Regions from separate parts of the Paenibacillus sp. MER TA 81-3 genome, predicted to be linked through region 1. Evidence: predicted binding sites of a transcription regulator. Region 1 holds the regulator's gene; each other region holds the start of a gene.
What was found. Region 1 encodes NrdR, which represses ribonucleotide reductase genes. Its sites were predicted from a motif close to AACACNATATATNGTGTT; they were not measured.

Region 1 (4,723 bases):
ATGTTGAGTTGATCAAGTGATATAGCTTACGTATGCACTCTTATCCGCTCCTGCCCATATGATGGATGTATATCATCGGTGGCCTCCGATATGCTCCATCGCTGTCGGTGTCCGCCAGGCGGGGAGGAACTGTGTTGCTCATTCAAGTAGCGTCTATGCTGGTATTGGCCTTTGCGTTAAGCTTGGACAGCTTCGGAGTAGGAATGACATACGGGCTGCGCAAACTTCGCATCCCTTGGACGTCTATCGTCATTATTTCATTATGCTCTGGATTGGTCATTTTGGTGTCGATGCAGGTCGGCGCCCTGCTCGTTCAATACGTCTCCGCATCAACTGCACAGTGGATTGGCTCCGTCATCTTAATCGGAATTGGATGCTGGGCGATTGTGCAGCTGCTGCGATCGCGTGCGGGCGACATCGCTGTAATCTCGTCAGCAACTTGTGGTGAGAGTAGATGCAGCCATGTCCGGACGAAGGAAGAAGGCTGCGGCAACGATACGACCGGAGCTTTGAATCCAGATACAGCCGATTCGAATCCGGAACCGCGGCCCGTCTTCCGCATCCAATTGCGGAGTCTCGGCCTTGTCATTCAGATTTTGCGTACGCCTAGCGCTGCGGATATGGATCGTTCCGGTACGATAAGCTCCTCGGAAGCGGCATGGCTGGGCGTCGCTTTGTCTCTGGACGCGTTCGGAGCAGGAATTGGAGCGGCTTTGCTCGGTTATCCGCCATTCGCTACAGCGCTTATCATCGCGTTGTTCAGCGGCACTTTTTTACGAATCGGGTTACAAGTGGGCATCGCTTGCGCTCAATTCAGCTGGATTGGGAAATTGACGTTCATACCGGGGGTGATGTTAATTATGATGGGGATTATAAAGCTGTTCTCCTAGAGGTTGTTCAAAATGTCCCCTTTTGATTCACAAAGCATCTTTTTGAACATGAACGCTTAGGAAACTTTTACAGATATGAATGAAGTACAGCAAAATATAAACGAGGTGAAAGCATGAACATCGGATTAACCGGCGGGATAGCGTCGGGGAAAAGCACCGTCTCTAACCTGCTTGTGGAACGGGGCGCTCTGCTTGTTGATGCTGATCGGATTGCCAGGGAGGTTGTCCTTCCTGGCAGCCCCGTTCTGGACAAGATTGCGGAGCTGTTCGGAATGGACATGCTTCTTGAGGACGGCTCTTTAGACCGCAAGCGGTTGGGGGAGGTCGTATTCGCTAGCGAGGAGCAGCGCAAAGTGCTGGAGGGAGTTACTCATCCGGCCATCCGGCATGAAATGATAGCACAAATGAGCAGGTTGGAAGGGGAGTACCCTGATAAGCTCGTTGTGGTGGACGTGCCGTTGCTATACGAATCGGGTCTGACGGAAATGTTTGAATCTGTAGTCGTCGTATATGTTCCGAAGGAAATCCAACTTCAGCGCCTCATACAGCGGGATGGAATTGACGAGGTACAAGCGGAGCGCCGATTGCAGTCGCAATGGGACATTGAAGAGAAGCGCAAGCTTGCCGATGTCGTCATTGATAACAGTAAAGGACTTGAATATACGGAGCAGCAAGTTGAACGTTTCTGGTCGCAGAAAGGATTGTTATGAACCGTGTTATGAAGGTTCTGCGCAAGAAAAGAGTGTTGTTGTCGCTTTTCTTGGGCTTGTTGTTTATTTTGTTCGTTCAATCCCAATGGTTGGGGCGTTGGATGTATCCGATTCCTTACGAGAACGAAATACGCAAGCATGCGGCAAAGTATAAGGTCGACCCGCTTCTCGTGGCGGCGATCATTCGAGTGGAAACGAATTTCCAAGCCGGGCGTGAATCCCGTAAAGGAGCGATTGGCGTCATGCAGCTTATGCCTGAAACAGCGACCTGGGCGATGGAACAGTTACAGTTGCAGAGGCACTGGACGATGGATGAGCTGAAGAACGAGGTTGATCCCAGCATTCATTTAGGAACGTGGTATTTAAATTCCCTGTACAAGCAATTCAACGGAAATTGGATTGCTGCCATTGCCGCATACAATGCGGGTCCAGGAAATGTGAACAAATGGATGCGAACGCAAGTGTGGGACGGCCAATATGAAACAGCCAAAAATCAAATACCATATGGAGAAACGAAGTTGTATGTTCAACGAGTCATCCATTATTATGATAAATATAAAGATATTTATCCGACACCATTGAAATGACAAAGAAGCATCGGACGAGCCGATGTTTAAATCACCGCTTGAGCCGATGCTTCTTCTAACTTATTTGTATTGACCTGCAAGTTGCTGCTCAGCCATTTGTACAAGACGTTTCGTGATGTATCCACCGATCGAGCCGGTGTCACGAGTCGCCATGTTGCCATAGTACCCGTCTTGCGGGATGGCAATACCCAATTCTTGAGCGATCTCGAACTTCATTTGCTCGAGTGCTGCCGTTGCTTGTGGTACAACCAGGTTGTTGCTGGAACGATTGTTTTGGCTCATATCTATTCACCTCCTTGCGGTTGGTAATTGTATTGTGCGCATTCTTGTAAAGTTCATTACAGGTAACGATTGGGATTTTCATCAAATTGATTAACATCAGGCGTAAAGGACGGAGGAAATGAAATGAAGTGCCCCTATTGCGATCATTTAGGAACCAAGGTGCTCGATTCTCGTCCGGCGAATGATAATAAGTCTATTCGCCGCAGGCGTGAGTGCGAGCTGTGCAGCCGACGCTTCACAACATTTGAGATGGTAGATGAGACGCCTCTTATCGTCATTAAGAAAGGCGGGAGCCGGGAGGAGTTCAGCCGGGACAAGATGCTGCGCGGGCTCATTCGGGCATGCGAAAAGCGGCCGGTATCGGTAGAACGGCTGGAGATGATTGCTTCGGAAGTGGAGAAGCAGTTGCGCAATACGGCGCATGCCGAAGTGGAGAGCCGCATTATCGGCGAGCTGGTAATGGAGCAGCTGTATCCGGTTGATGAGGTCGCTTATGTCAGATTTGCGTCCGTATACCGGCAATTCAAAGACATTAATATGTTCATGAAGGAATTGAATCATTTACTATCCAAAAATTCTTTGGGAGAACATCAAGAATAACAACAAATGTAAGAACCCGAGGAAGCAGGGGTTCTTTTTTTGTAAGCAAACACAAAAAAGACACCTCGTTAAGAGATGTCATCGAGTATAACATGGATTGGTGGAGCCAAGGGGGCTCGAACCCCTGACCTCTTCGCTGCCAGCGAAGCGCTCTCCCAGCTGAGCTATGGCCCCGTTCACCTGTTATATTGTACCATGCACAGTATTAAAAATGCAATAGGACAAATTTCTTATTCAGCAAGCATTTCAGGTAAATTCACTTGGCTGTCAATTTGATCCGCGAATCGATTCAAGCATTTGCAAATAAAGTCTTTCCGGCAAATCGGACAAGGAATCGTCAGTAAACGGCTAATGCTTTTCTCGCCATGGTTATAGAACACACGGCACAGCGTACCATCTTGCAGCTTCACTTTTACCTGATAAAGTTTTTCGGAATCGTTGCGTTCGATTAACGTTTTTTCCTTTACAATCGGTTCATAGGTCACGTTTCGTTTCACCTGCATCCTTAAATTTTTCGCAAGTAACATATTATGTTTTTTGAGTGTCTTTGTCAATTTAAATTATAACATCCTGAAGGCAAAGTTATTACTGGCGGATTATTGAATACGTGAGAAAATACGAAAAACGAAGGAAAAAGTCGTAAATCACGTATTGGCACATTTTTTTTGAAGTGCAATTTTCCATGCAAGTCTCGAATAGGTCTCACCCATTTATACCCGGCGGAAATTGCGGTCATCCGTATTTTTTGTTGTAATGGATATATGAGAATGCGATGAGTCTTGCAGGAGGGAGGGTATCAAGTATTATGGAACTTTTCAATGAGACAGAATGGATGACCCGAACGGACACACCACAGACCATCATCCGTGATCTTATTAATTTGCCTGATTCATTTCCGTTCATGGCCGCAACAACAGAAGGTGTCAGTCCCGGCTCTCAGCGATTGCATTGGCACCGGGAACTGGAGATTAACTACATTCGCAGAGGCCGTGGGTTTTATTTAATCAATGGGGTGAAGTATCACTTTCAGGAAGGGGACATTTTACTAATTAACGCTCATGACCTGCATCGCGCCTTCGAAACGGACAACCTTACGATGGACGTGTTCATGTTCGACCAGGCACTTCTCGCCATGGAGCTCCGTTATGATCACGATGTGTTGCGTCCATTTCGCGAAATGGGCGTACAGTTTACGAACCTGCTAAGCCGACAGCATCCTGCAATTCCGCAGCTAGTCGATATTTTGCAGGATATTACGCTTGAGATGGACCGGAGAGACACTTCCTATCCTTCTGTGGTTCACGCGCAATTGACCCGATTTCTCGCATTGGTGAACCGTCATTTTTCCGTATCGGATGCCAATCCCGCACCTGTCAAGCATCGTGGCATGCATGCGCTCAAAGAAGTTATCCGTACGATGGAGCTGCATTTATCTTACCAATGGACATTGAAGCAGCTTGCGGATTTGGCTCATCTGAGTCCTTCTCGTTTTAGTGCTTTATTCCAACAGGCTGTCGGCACTTCGCCGCTTGACTACCTTATCCAGCTGCGCTTGACCCATGCGGCTTATTTATTAGAATCCTCAGACGAGAAGATAATTGATGTCGCAGAAGAATGCGGCTTTCGAAATTTATCCAACTTCAATCGCTTGTTC
Region 2 (4,723 bases), on a different contig from region 1:
CACACATAACGCTAACAGCAGCGCGTAGGGCATACCGACAATCATATAACCGATATACGCCAACACACCAATAATGACACAGACGAGGAATTGGCCGCGAATGTAGTTGCCAAGCGCCGTATCGATTTCTTTAAGCATCATAACCATATGTTTGCGGTGCGACTTCGGCACATAGGCGATAATCGTCCGTTCGAAGACATCGAAATCCTTCAATATGTAAAAAATCAAAAACGGCACTATTAAGGCAATAAACAGCATATTAATGGTGGCGCCGATATTGTCCATAAAGTTAGAAATTCCTTTGCCGAGCCGTTCCTCGAACGCATACAACCAATCGTTCAGCCCAGAACGTACGGAAGGCGGCATGATAGACGACTGACTCAAGCCGTCCATCAGCTTCTCCGCCTTCGCATTGAGATGCGGCATTTGATTGTTAAGTTCCTCGAGCTGCTTCATCAGCATCGGAATCATATTGATGAGAATGACGGTAAGCGAGGCGATGAATACGACGTAGATGAGCAGCACCGCCATCGTGCGGGGCACCTTGCGCTCGTTCAACAGTGTCACGACGGGATTAAGCACATATGCGATAATCATCGCAATGAAGAACGGAGCCAGCACGGCCTTCATAAACCCGTACACATGCCCGATCAGCGGCTTCAACAAGAGTAGAATATATACAATAATAAGACCAAGCAGAATATAGACTCCGTATACGAACAACCGATTTTTCCAAAAACGTTCCACTGCATTCCACACTCCGTTCGGACGAGCATCATACAGTAGAGTATATGTAACTCAAGGAAAAATTAACCCGTCAGGTTGACCGCAAATCATTCGCCAAATGCGCTGGTTGTCGCTCCCGCAGAAACGAAGGCCGGGACGGCGCCGCTCCATTAGAAACGGACCGTCCACGAGCACATCGACATATTGCAGAAGCTCGCGCTGATCTGCCGTACCTCGCTGCAATAGATGCTCCACAGTATAACCGGTGTACGACCAAATATGGCGGCCGGCCTCCTTCAGCTTGCGCGCAAGCTGCTTCACTTCCTTGGCCTGCATGAACGGCTCTCCTCCAGACAAAGTGACATCGGTCAGCGGATTGGACAAAATTTCCACTGCGACCTCGTCCACAGTCATCTTCGTACCGTTCCTAATATTCCACGATTCAGGATTGTGACAGCCAGGGCATTGATGCGGACATCCGCTGAAGAAGACGACCGTTCGCAGCCCTTCGCCATCAACGACGCTGTCATGAAGGATCGAAAGCACCTGCAAGCTCATCCGTGCTTCACCCGCTCCGATTCTTCGGAACGCTTCGCCGAGTTCCATTTATTCATATCTCCGACCAAGTAGCCCGTAATGCGGCGGATGCGTTCAATCTGATCGCTGGGACTGCCGCATACCGGACAGTCCTCTTCTATCGTATCGTGATGACCGCATGCCCGACAGCGGTCCACAGGGTGGTTGATGGAGCCATAGCCGATTCCGTTCGCGGCCATGGCGCGAATGAGCTGATTGAGCGCTCGCGTGTTGGCTTTGGCACTTCCGTCCAGCTCTACATACGTAATATGTCCGGCATTGCATAGCTCATGGAACGGCCCCTCAATCACAATTTTGTCATATGCCTTGACGTCATAGTACACAGGCACATGAAAGGAATTCGTGTAATAACTTCGATCCGTAATTCCTTCCCTGCAGCCGAATTCAGCCCGATCCTTATGCGTAAACTTTCCAGACAAGCCTTCCGCTGGCGTAGCGATGAGCGTCATGTTCATGCCAGTAGCATCGGTCGCCTCGTCCATCCGCTTGCGCATGTGAGAGACGATGCGGAGGCCGAGCTTCCATGCTGCTTCCGATTGGCCATGGTGCTCTCCGGTTAAGGCGACAAGCGCCTCCGCGAGCCCGATAAAGCCGACGCTGAGAGTCCCTTCCTTCAATACCTCGCGCAGCTCCTCTTCCGCACGAAGCGCTTCGCTGCCCCGCCATACACCCTGCTTCATCAGAAACGCGAAATCCTGAACCTGCTTCTTGGCCTGATACTCATAGCGCTCCAGCAATTGCTTCACCGATAGCGACAATAACTCGTCGAGCCGCTGGAAGAAATCGGACACATTGGCGGACAATAGGGCAAGCCGCACAAGATTAAGCGAGGTAAACGACAAATTCCCTCTCCCGAGCGCTGTCTCTTTTCCGTTAACATTGCCCATTACGCGCGTGCGGCACCCCATGTAGCACGCTTCACTCTCCGCCGTCCCGTCGTAATATTGCGCGTTGAAGGTCGCATCCAAAAACGCAAAGTTCGGGAAAAGACGCTGTGCCGTCGTCTCCAACGCGAGCAAATATATATCATAATTCGGGTCCTCAGGTTCGAAGTTGACACCTGTTTTCACCTTGAAAATTTGAATGGGGAAAATCGGCGTCTCTCCTTTGCCGAGTCCTGCCTGCGTCGCGAGCAGCAGCTGCTTCATCAGCATGCGCCCTTCGACAGAGGTATCCGTCCCATAGTTAATCGAGATAAATGGAACTTGGCCGCCTCCGCGCGAATGCATCGAGTTCGCATTATGAATGAATGCTTCACATGCTTGGTATACGTCTCGTTCCGCAAGACGCCATGCTTCCGCTTCCGTGTCGAAGCTTGGATCAAGCGGCAGGGTTGCTATGTAACGCATATGACGCTCATACGTCTTGCGCACATATGGAGCAAGATCATAGTCAAACATCGGATAGGCTTGCCCGCCATGCTGCTGATTCTGGTTCGCTTGCAGAATGATGGAAGCTAGTGCCAGTGCGCTCTTAATATCCTGCGGCTCGCGCATATGACCATGGCCGGTATTGAACCCGAGTCGAAGCAGCTTGCCGAGCGGAATTTGGCAACAGGTCGTCGTACCGGAAGCATAGAAGTCCAAATCGTGCGGGTACAACAAATTATGGTCCATCGCTTGTCTCACGTCTGGTGATAGCAAGCGCTCCACCGCGTACCAACGAGCGCTTTCACTTGCCATCTTCCCCATCATGCCCATTGGGGAGCGACCGTCCACGTTCGCGTTTTCCTGCATTAAATCCTTGTTGCCGCCGTCGATAATTTCATGCAGCGAGCAAGTCAGCTTATCCGAAGCGGATGCTATATCTAGAGATGTGTTCATCTTCATTTCACTTGTTCGGGGAAGCTGACTGTCCCAACCTGCCGCCACAGCGGTTCCTTCTTGATTTTTGTGCATTTCCCAAGCCGTGTTGCGGCGTTTCACCGGTATCATCGTCATCTTCGTCCAGTCCTTCCATTGCTATATTCCAGGCAAATCACTATATGTAGTGTATTTTTATGTTTTCAAACACAATATGTATTATGCCTCAATCATTATAAACACAATATGCGCTTTGTCATAGTCAACACAAAAAGCGCCCGTTCCCGTGTCAACGACCGAGTTCGAGCGCTTAGGCATTATTTTGAACCGTTCCTGTTCGCATCCTCTAGGATGAAGCATGCGCTTCCGGATAAGGAGGTGTCACAAAATCATCACCGAAAAATAAATCGTCCAACGAGCTTAATGTACCGTCTTCTTCCACTTGAAATACAGACATTTTGTCGCCGTTTACCGTCAGCTCTATAAAACATCCCCAGCAATAAAATTGGTGGGAGCCAATTTTCCCGATATCTTTGGAATTGCAATTCGGGCAGCGCATCATTCTCACCATTCCGTCCATTGACTAATTTGTTCGTACTAAATGCTATTTCAGCTTTCTTCAACGACGATAACATCAGCGCCCCACTTCAAGCCGCTCATCCCATCTATCTGCCGTCTCCCTTCCAAAAGGTCAGAAAGCAAACCGTCTGATATTTCCAGACCTGTTATATGGTTACCCATATTTGGCTGAAAATAAACATCGGCGACCCATCCCAATTGTGATCCTTCCGTTGTTACGACAGGCAAATCTCTCATTGCCGTCTTTCCCGTAAGAAACGATCGTTCTATATGGATAGCCTCCGTCTGCCGGATGGCTTTATCGTTCGCTATCATGATGGCATCTTCGCCACAAGCCGTTACGTCCTCCCATCTTACGACAGATATGACGTTTGCTTTGCGGCCACTTCCTTCAAGCTCTATATGTGTAATACACCATTGCTCCGTGATACGGAAATCCTTCACTTTAGATACTTGCTTTCCTGTTTCAATTTCATATACAGGCAGACCTATCAATTCCAACAACTTCATGTCGGGGCCTCCTCAGCTTACGGCATAATCACTTTCTTGCACACATCCGCGACTTCGCCTGATGCTTGTCCAAGAAGTACGAGAACTCGCTTACCGCCGTATCTATGCTGCCCCTCCTTTCACGCCGTGGAATTGCCCTTACTTTCTAGTACGAACACGTGAAACGATGGTTGCAATTTGTTGAGCGACGAAAGCTGCCTCTTCCCTAGTATTGCCCAATCCGAAGCTGAAACGTACAGCCGTGCGCTTGCGTTCTTCCGGTAAATTCATTGCTTCCAGCACATGGGACACTTCCAATGATCCCGATGTGCAGGCCGAGCCGCTTGCTGCCATGATGCCTGCAATATCTAAATTCATCAGCATCGTTTCGGTAGGAACGTCGAGTATGCTCACATTCAAAATATGGGGCAGCTGCAAGGAAGAATGACCGTTCCACACCACGCGATCTCCCAAAGTATCCTTCAACCCTGTCCACAGCGCTTCCCGGATGCTGTTCAGTTGCTGAATCT
Region 3 (4,723 bases), 180 kb from region 1:
GTCAAACGGATTAATAAGGGTTGTGTCATTACTTTCACCTCGTATGAAAAAATAAAGAGTGAAGCACTTTAAGCACTCCACTCTTGCCTTCATATAAAGTTATTACACTTTTCTAATTATATTACAACATTTCTGTATGTTGATGTATATTTATACACTTCTCAATAAATACGAGAATCTTATCTTATTAATTTTAAAAATTTCCTCAATAATTATGACACCAACACACGCAACAACGGAATAGACTCGTCCTCCCACTTACGAGCAACGGCTATATCCGCAGTTCGCGCACGTCTTGCAGCCTTCCACGTTCAGGAGCGAGGCCGTGCCGCAGGACGGGCACAGGTCACGGGACGTCACTTCGCCCTTCGTTGGCTCCTGACCGATGACCGGTGCGGCGATCGTCGCCGCGATTGGCGCGGGATCGGTTGCGGACCCATGGTCGCATGTCTCCTGCAGATGAATCTCCAGCGCCTTCGCCACGGCGTCGGCAATCGATTCTACGCGATTGGCTCCGAACCCGATAGCACCAGAGCCGCCGATGCCTTTCAAGTGCTTGATGAGCAGCTCGACCTTGTTGCCATGATCCCCGTAACGCAGGAACAGGGAGCATACGCGGCCAAGCGCTTCCGCCATCGCGAATACGTCCGATCCGGCCTTCCCTACATTCAGGAAGATCTCTCCCGGAATTCCGTTCAAATCGTTGATCGTAATGTACGCCATGCCGAACGGCGTATTAATCTTGTACGTCGCGCCGCGCAGCACCTGCGGACGACGCTTGTAGACGTTATTCGATCCGTTGTTTCCGCTCAACTCTGGCTGAGATGTAACGGCAATGGTTTCCGATGTCGAGATCGAGCTGGAGGCCTCCTTCTCTGTCTCTTGAGCTGCATCTTCGGATGTCGCAGCGGCCTCCGCCTTACCTTCTTCCTTCTTCTTATCTCCCTTGTCTGTAGAGAGCACTTGAACGTCACGGCTGCCGTCACGATAGATCGTGACACCTTTGCAACCAAGGTCAAACGCCAGCTCATACAGATTTTTTGTCTCTTCTACGGTAAAGTCATTCGGGCAGTTCGCCGTTTTCGAGATTGAGCTGTCCACCCAGCGCTGGATAGCCGCCTGCGCACGAATATGATCCTCAGCGGACAGATCCATCGCCGTAATGAAATAGTCAGGCAAAGGTTCGCCCGGATGCGCGTTCATCCATTCCTGCGCAATCGGCACGAATTGCTCGTCGAAGCCGAGACGGCTCTGACGGAAATATTTGAATGCAAAGTATGGCTCAATCCCGGTTGATGTGCCGACCATCGTGCCTGTGCTGCCTGTCGGCGCCTGCGTAATGACGGTCACGTTCCGCATGCCGTTCGCGCGAATCGCTTCCCCTACTTCTGGATAGACGTCGACGATGTTCTTCATGAACCCGCTGTGAAGATAGGGTTCCGTCTCGAATGCCGGGAACGAGCCCTTCTCCGCCGCAACTTCAGACGAAGCCAGATACGCTTCGCGTGCGATGAAGCCGAACAATTTATCGAGGAACTCCAGCGATTCCGGACTGCCATAACGAACACCGAGCTTAATCATAAGCTCAGCCAGACCCATGGAGCCGAGGCCGACACGGCGCTCGTTCTGCTGGTTCTCTTTATTTTTCTCAAAATGGTACGGTGTCTTGTCGATGACGTTATCCAAAAAGCGCACGGCATATCGCGTAACCATCGACAGATCGTCCCATGCGACATCATCGTTGTCTTCGTCGTAGAACTTGGACAGGTTGATCGCGGACAAGTTGCATACACCCCAAGCCGGCAGCCCTTGCTCGCCGCACGGATTCGTACAGATGATCGGGTTAAAGTACCAGCTGTTCGACATTTGGTTGTAGTGCTCCATGAACACGACGCCAGGCTCCGCCGATTTCCATGCGGACTCGATAATCGTATGCCAAATTTCGCGCGCTTTTACGGTACGATACGGTATAACCGCCCTGCCTGCCTTTTTCCATTTGTCCAAATCGCCGTCCCACAGCTCGTCATACTCCGGATCCGCTGTATCCGGGAACACCAGCTCCCAATTCAGATCTTCCTTCACGGCTTTCATGAAGTCGTTGCTCACGCAGACGGACAGGTTGGCGTTCGTCACTTGACCCATCGTTTGCTTCACTGTTATGAAATCGAGTACGTCGGGATGCCAGTCGTTAATCATGAGCATGAGCGCACCGCGCCGGCTGCCGCCTTGCTCGATCAAGCCCGTCGTGTAGCTGAACAAGCCGCCCCAAGATACGGCGCCGCTTGAAGATCCGTTCACGCCGCGTACCATGGCGCGCCGCGGACGAAGCGAAGACAGGTTAATGCCGACCCCGCCGCCGCGGGCCATAATTTCCGTCATTTCCGATAAGGTTTCCATAATGCCGCCACGGCTATCCTTCGGCGAAGGTATTACATAACAGTTAAAGAGCGTAAGCTCCTCGCTTGCCCCTGCTCCAGCCGCAATGCGTCCGCCCGGAACGAGCTTCCAGTCATCCAATATATAGCGAAACTTTTCAGTCCATTCGGTTTGTTTTTCCGGAGTTGCTTCTACCGATGCCATCGCAGACGCGAGTCGGTCCCACATTTCTTCCGGCGTTTTTTCGATCGTTAGCGTCAGCTTCTCTACCGTGGATTGCACCACTTCGCCGCTGCGCACCTTGACCGATACAAAACGTCCGTCACGCGCAATTACTTCACCGACTTCTTTGGCTGGGAACTTCGGATCGTCCTTCGTCAACACCAATACGACGTCACCGACCTTCGTATTGTTCGTATCCGCATCCTTCCATGCGTAGCGATCCAAAAATATTTTTTCGCTTAGCCCTTCCAAGCGTTGCTTCTGCACCGTTTTCAAAGAAAACAACCTCCTAATTCAATTTCACTGTAAGCACACTTGTAATCAAACCTCTCGATATTGTATGTATCTTCCACAATATATTGTGTGCGAAAATCATTGTACTATACTATATATAGAATTTCTAATGTAAAAAGGTGAAATAACCCGCAAAGAATGGAGACTGAGTTTGCCAAGCTTCTTTTTTCTCTATGAATCTCCCTTTTTTACTCCTTGCACTCTGTCCATTTTTGCGTGCAAGCCACCTCCAACTACATCCAATCAGGTTATGAAACCTTCGAAAAAGGACCATACTACAGCTAAAGCAAGGAGGTCGAGTGGATGCCAACGTACGAATCGCCGAAATCCAATACTGTGCAGCCCGCAACCAACAATGCGGCGCCCGTATCTTCCATAAATGCTGCGTCTGCAATGGAAATCGTGCGGCAGCCAGACGGAGACCATGTACATGATGGTCATGCGAGTGCTGCTCATAGCTTTGCCCAGATCGCAGCCTCGCCCCAAGCGACGAAGCCGTCGCTTGACGCCTCAGCTCCCGAACCACAGGAATCCCTGCCGACGCCGGACAGGTTAGTCGGCCAAGTACCGCTCTATCTGGATCACGAATGGACGGAAGATTTGTCTGCAAGGCTCGAGAAGAACGGCCCGTGGGATGACTTCACGCTGTTTCAACTTGCCTATGAAGCCGAGCAAGCGAAGCGGATTCACGCCTTCGACGAGTTGCTCTGTCTCTCGCATGTCCAAAACGTCGAGCCGCTGCCCCATCAAGTGGAGACCGCGCGCAAAGTGCTGCACGAGATGCGGGGACGCGCCATACTCGCGGACGAAGTCGGGCTCGGCAAGACGATTGAAGCCGGGCTCGTGCTAAAAGAATACATGATTCGCGGTCTCGTCAAACGCGTACTTATTCTGGTGCCTGCATCGCTAGTCCTGCAATGGGTGCGGGAGCTGAATCATAAATTTGGCATCCCCGCCATCGCGCAGAAGAAAGCATACCAGTGGCAATCAGATGTCGTCGTCGCCTCAATGGATACGGCCAAGCGCGATCCGCATAAAGCATTCTTGATGGAGCAAGAATTCGACATGCTCATTATCGACGAGGCGCACAAGCTGAAAAACCGCAAAACGACGAATTACCAGTTCATTCAGCACTTGCGCAAAAAATATTGCTTGCTGCTGACCGCCACCCCCGTTCAGAACGACATGAACGAGCTATATAACTTAATTACGCTGCTGAAGCCCGGTCAGCTCGGCGGACAAGACGAATTCAGCACTAATTTCGTGGCCGATAAGCGGATACCGAAGAACGAGAACAAGCTCCAGACCGAGCTGTCCAAGGTGATGGTCCGCAATCGGCGCGGCGAAGGCAGCGTGCAGTTCACGAAGCGCATCGTCAAGAATGTGCCGCTGACGCTGTCTCCAGAAGAGCAAGCGCTGTACGAAGGCGTGACCCGCTTCGTCAAAGAGCAGTATCAAGCGAACGGCGGCGATATCGGCAGCATGTTCTCCCTCATTACGCTGCAGCGGGAGGTATGTTCAAGCCGGGATGCCGTATTTTTGACGCTGGTCAACTTGTCGAAGAAGCTGCCGGAGGATTCGCCGGTGCGGAACCATATATGGGACTTAGTCGATCTGATCAAGGGCATCACCGCGAATACGAAAGCCGAGACGGCCATTCAGCTCATACGCGAGATGAACGAGAAGGTCATTGTCTTTACCGAATACCGGGCGACACAAGAATATTTGCTGCAATATTTCCGCAAGCACGGACTCGTTGCGGTACCGTACAGCGGCGGTATGAATCGCGGCAAAAAAGACTGGATGATGGATCTGTTCCGAGGCCGCGCCC

Region 2: M3650_RS13010 (anaerobic ribonucleoside triphosphate reductase) is a predicted target of NrdR. The motif match lies at 3,300-3,317, and genes of this name have one in related genera.
Region 3: M3650_RS17205 (adenosylcobalamin-dependent ribonucleoside-diphosphate reductase) is a predicted target of NrdR. The motif match lies at 2,947-2,964, and genes of this name have one in related genera.

The regions. Positions count from the first base shown of each region.
Region 1 covers NZ_JAMAWB010000011.1:197,812-202,534, reverse strand. Annotated here, with positions in the region: gene M3650_RS18080 (MntP/YtaF family protein) at 135-890, shown strand; gene coaE (dephospho-CoA kinase) at 1,004-1,600, shown strand; gene M3650_RS18070 (lytic transglycosylase domain-containing protein) at 1,597-2,187, shown strand; gene M3650_RS18065 (alpha/beta-type small acid-soluble spore protein) at 2,248-2,469, opposite strand; gene nrdR (transcriptional regulator NrdR) at 2,593-3,069, shown strand; tRNA gene M3650_RS18055 (tRNA-Ala) at 3,168-3,243, opposite strand; gene M3650_RS18050 (hypothetical protein) at 3,300-3,566, opposite strand; gene M3650_RS18045 (helix-turn-helix transcriptional regulator) at 3,875-4,723, shown strand, end outside.
Region 2 covers NZ_JAMAWB010000008.1:50,799-55,521, reverse strand. Annotated here, with positions in the region: gene M3650_RS13020 (AI-2E family transporter) at 1-747, opposite strand, end outside; gene nrdG (anaerobic ribonucleoside-triphosphate reductase activating protein) at 799-1,278, opposite strand; gene M3650_RS13010 (anaerobic ribonucleoside triphosphate reductase) at 1,281-3,146, opposite strand; gene M3650_RS13005 (hypothetical protein) at 3,472-3,684, opposite strand; gene M3650_RS13000 (PRC-barrel domain-containing protein) at 3,735-4,214, opposite strand; gene M3650_RS12995 (cysteine desulfurase family protein) at 4,353-4,723, opposite strand, start outside.
Region 3 covers NZ_JAMAWB010000011.1:12,867-17,589, forward strand. Annotated here, with positions in the region: gene M3650_RS17205 (adenosylcobalamin-dependent ribonucleoside-diphosphate reductase) at 259-2,874, opposite strand; gene M3650_RS17210 (DEAD/DEAH box helicase) at 3,196-4,723, shown strand, end outside.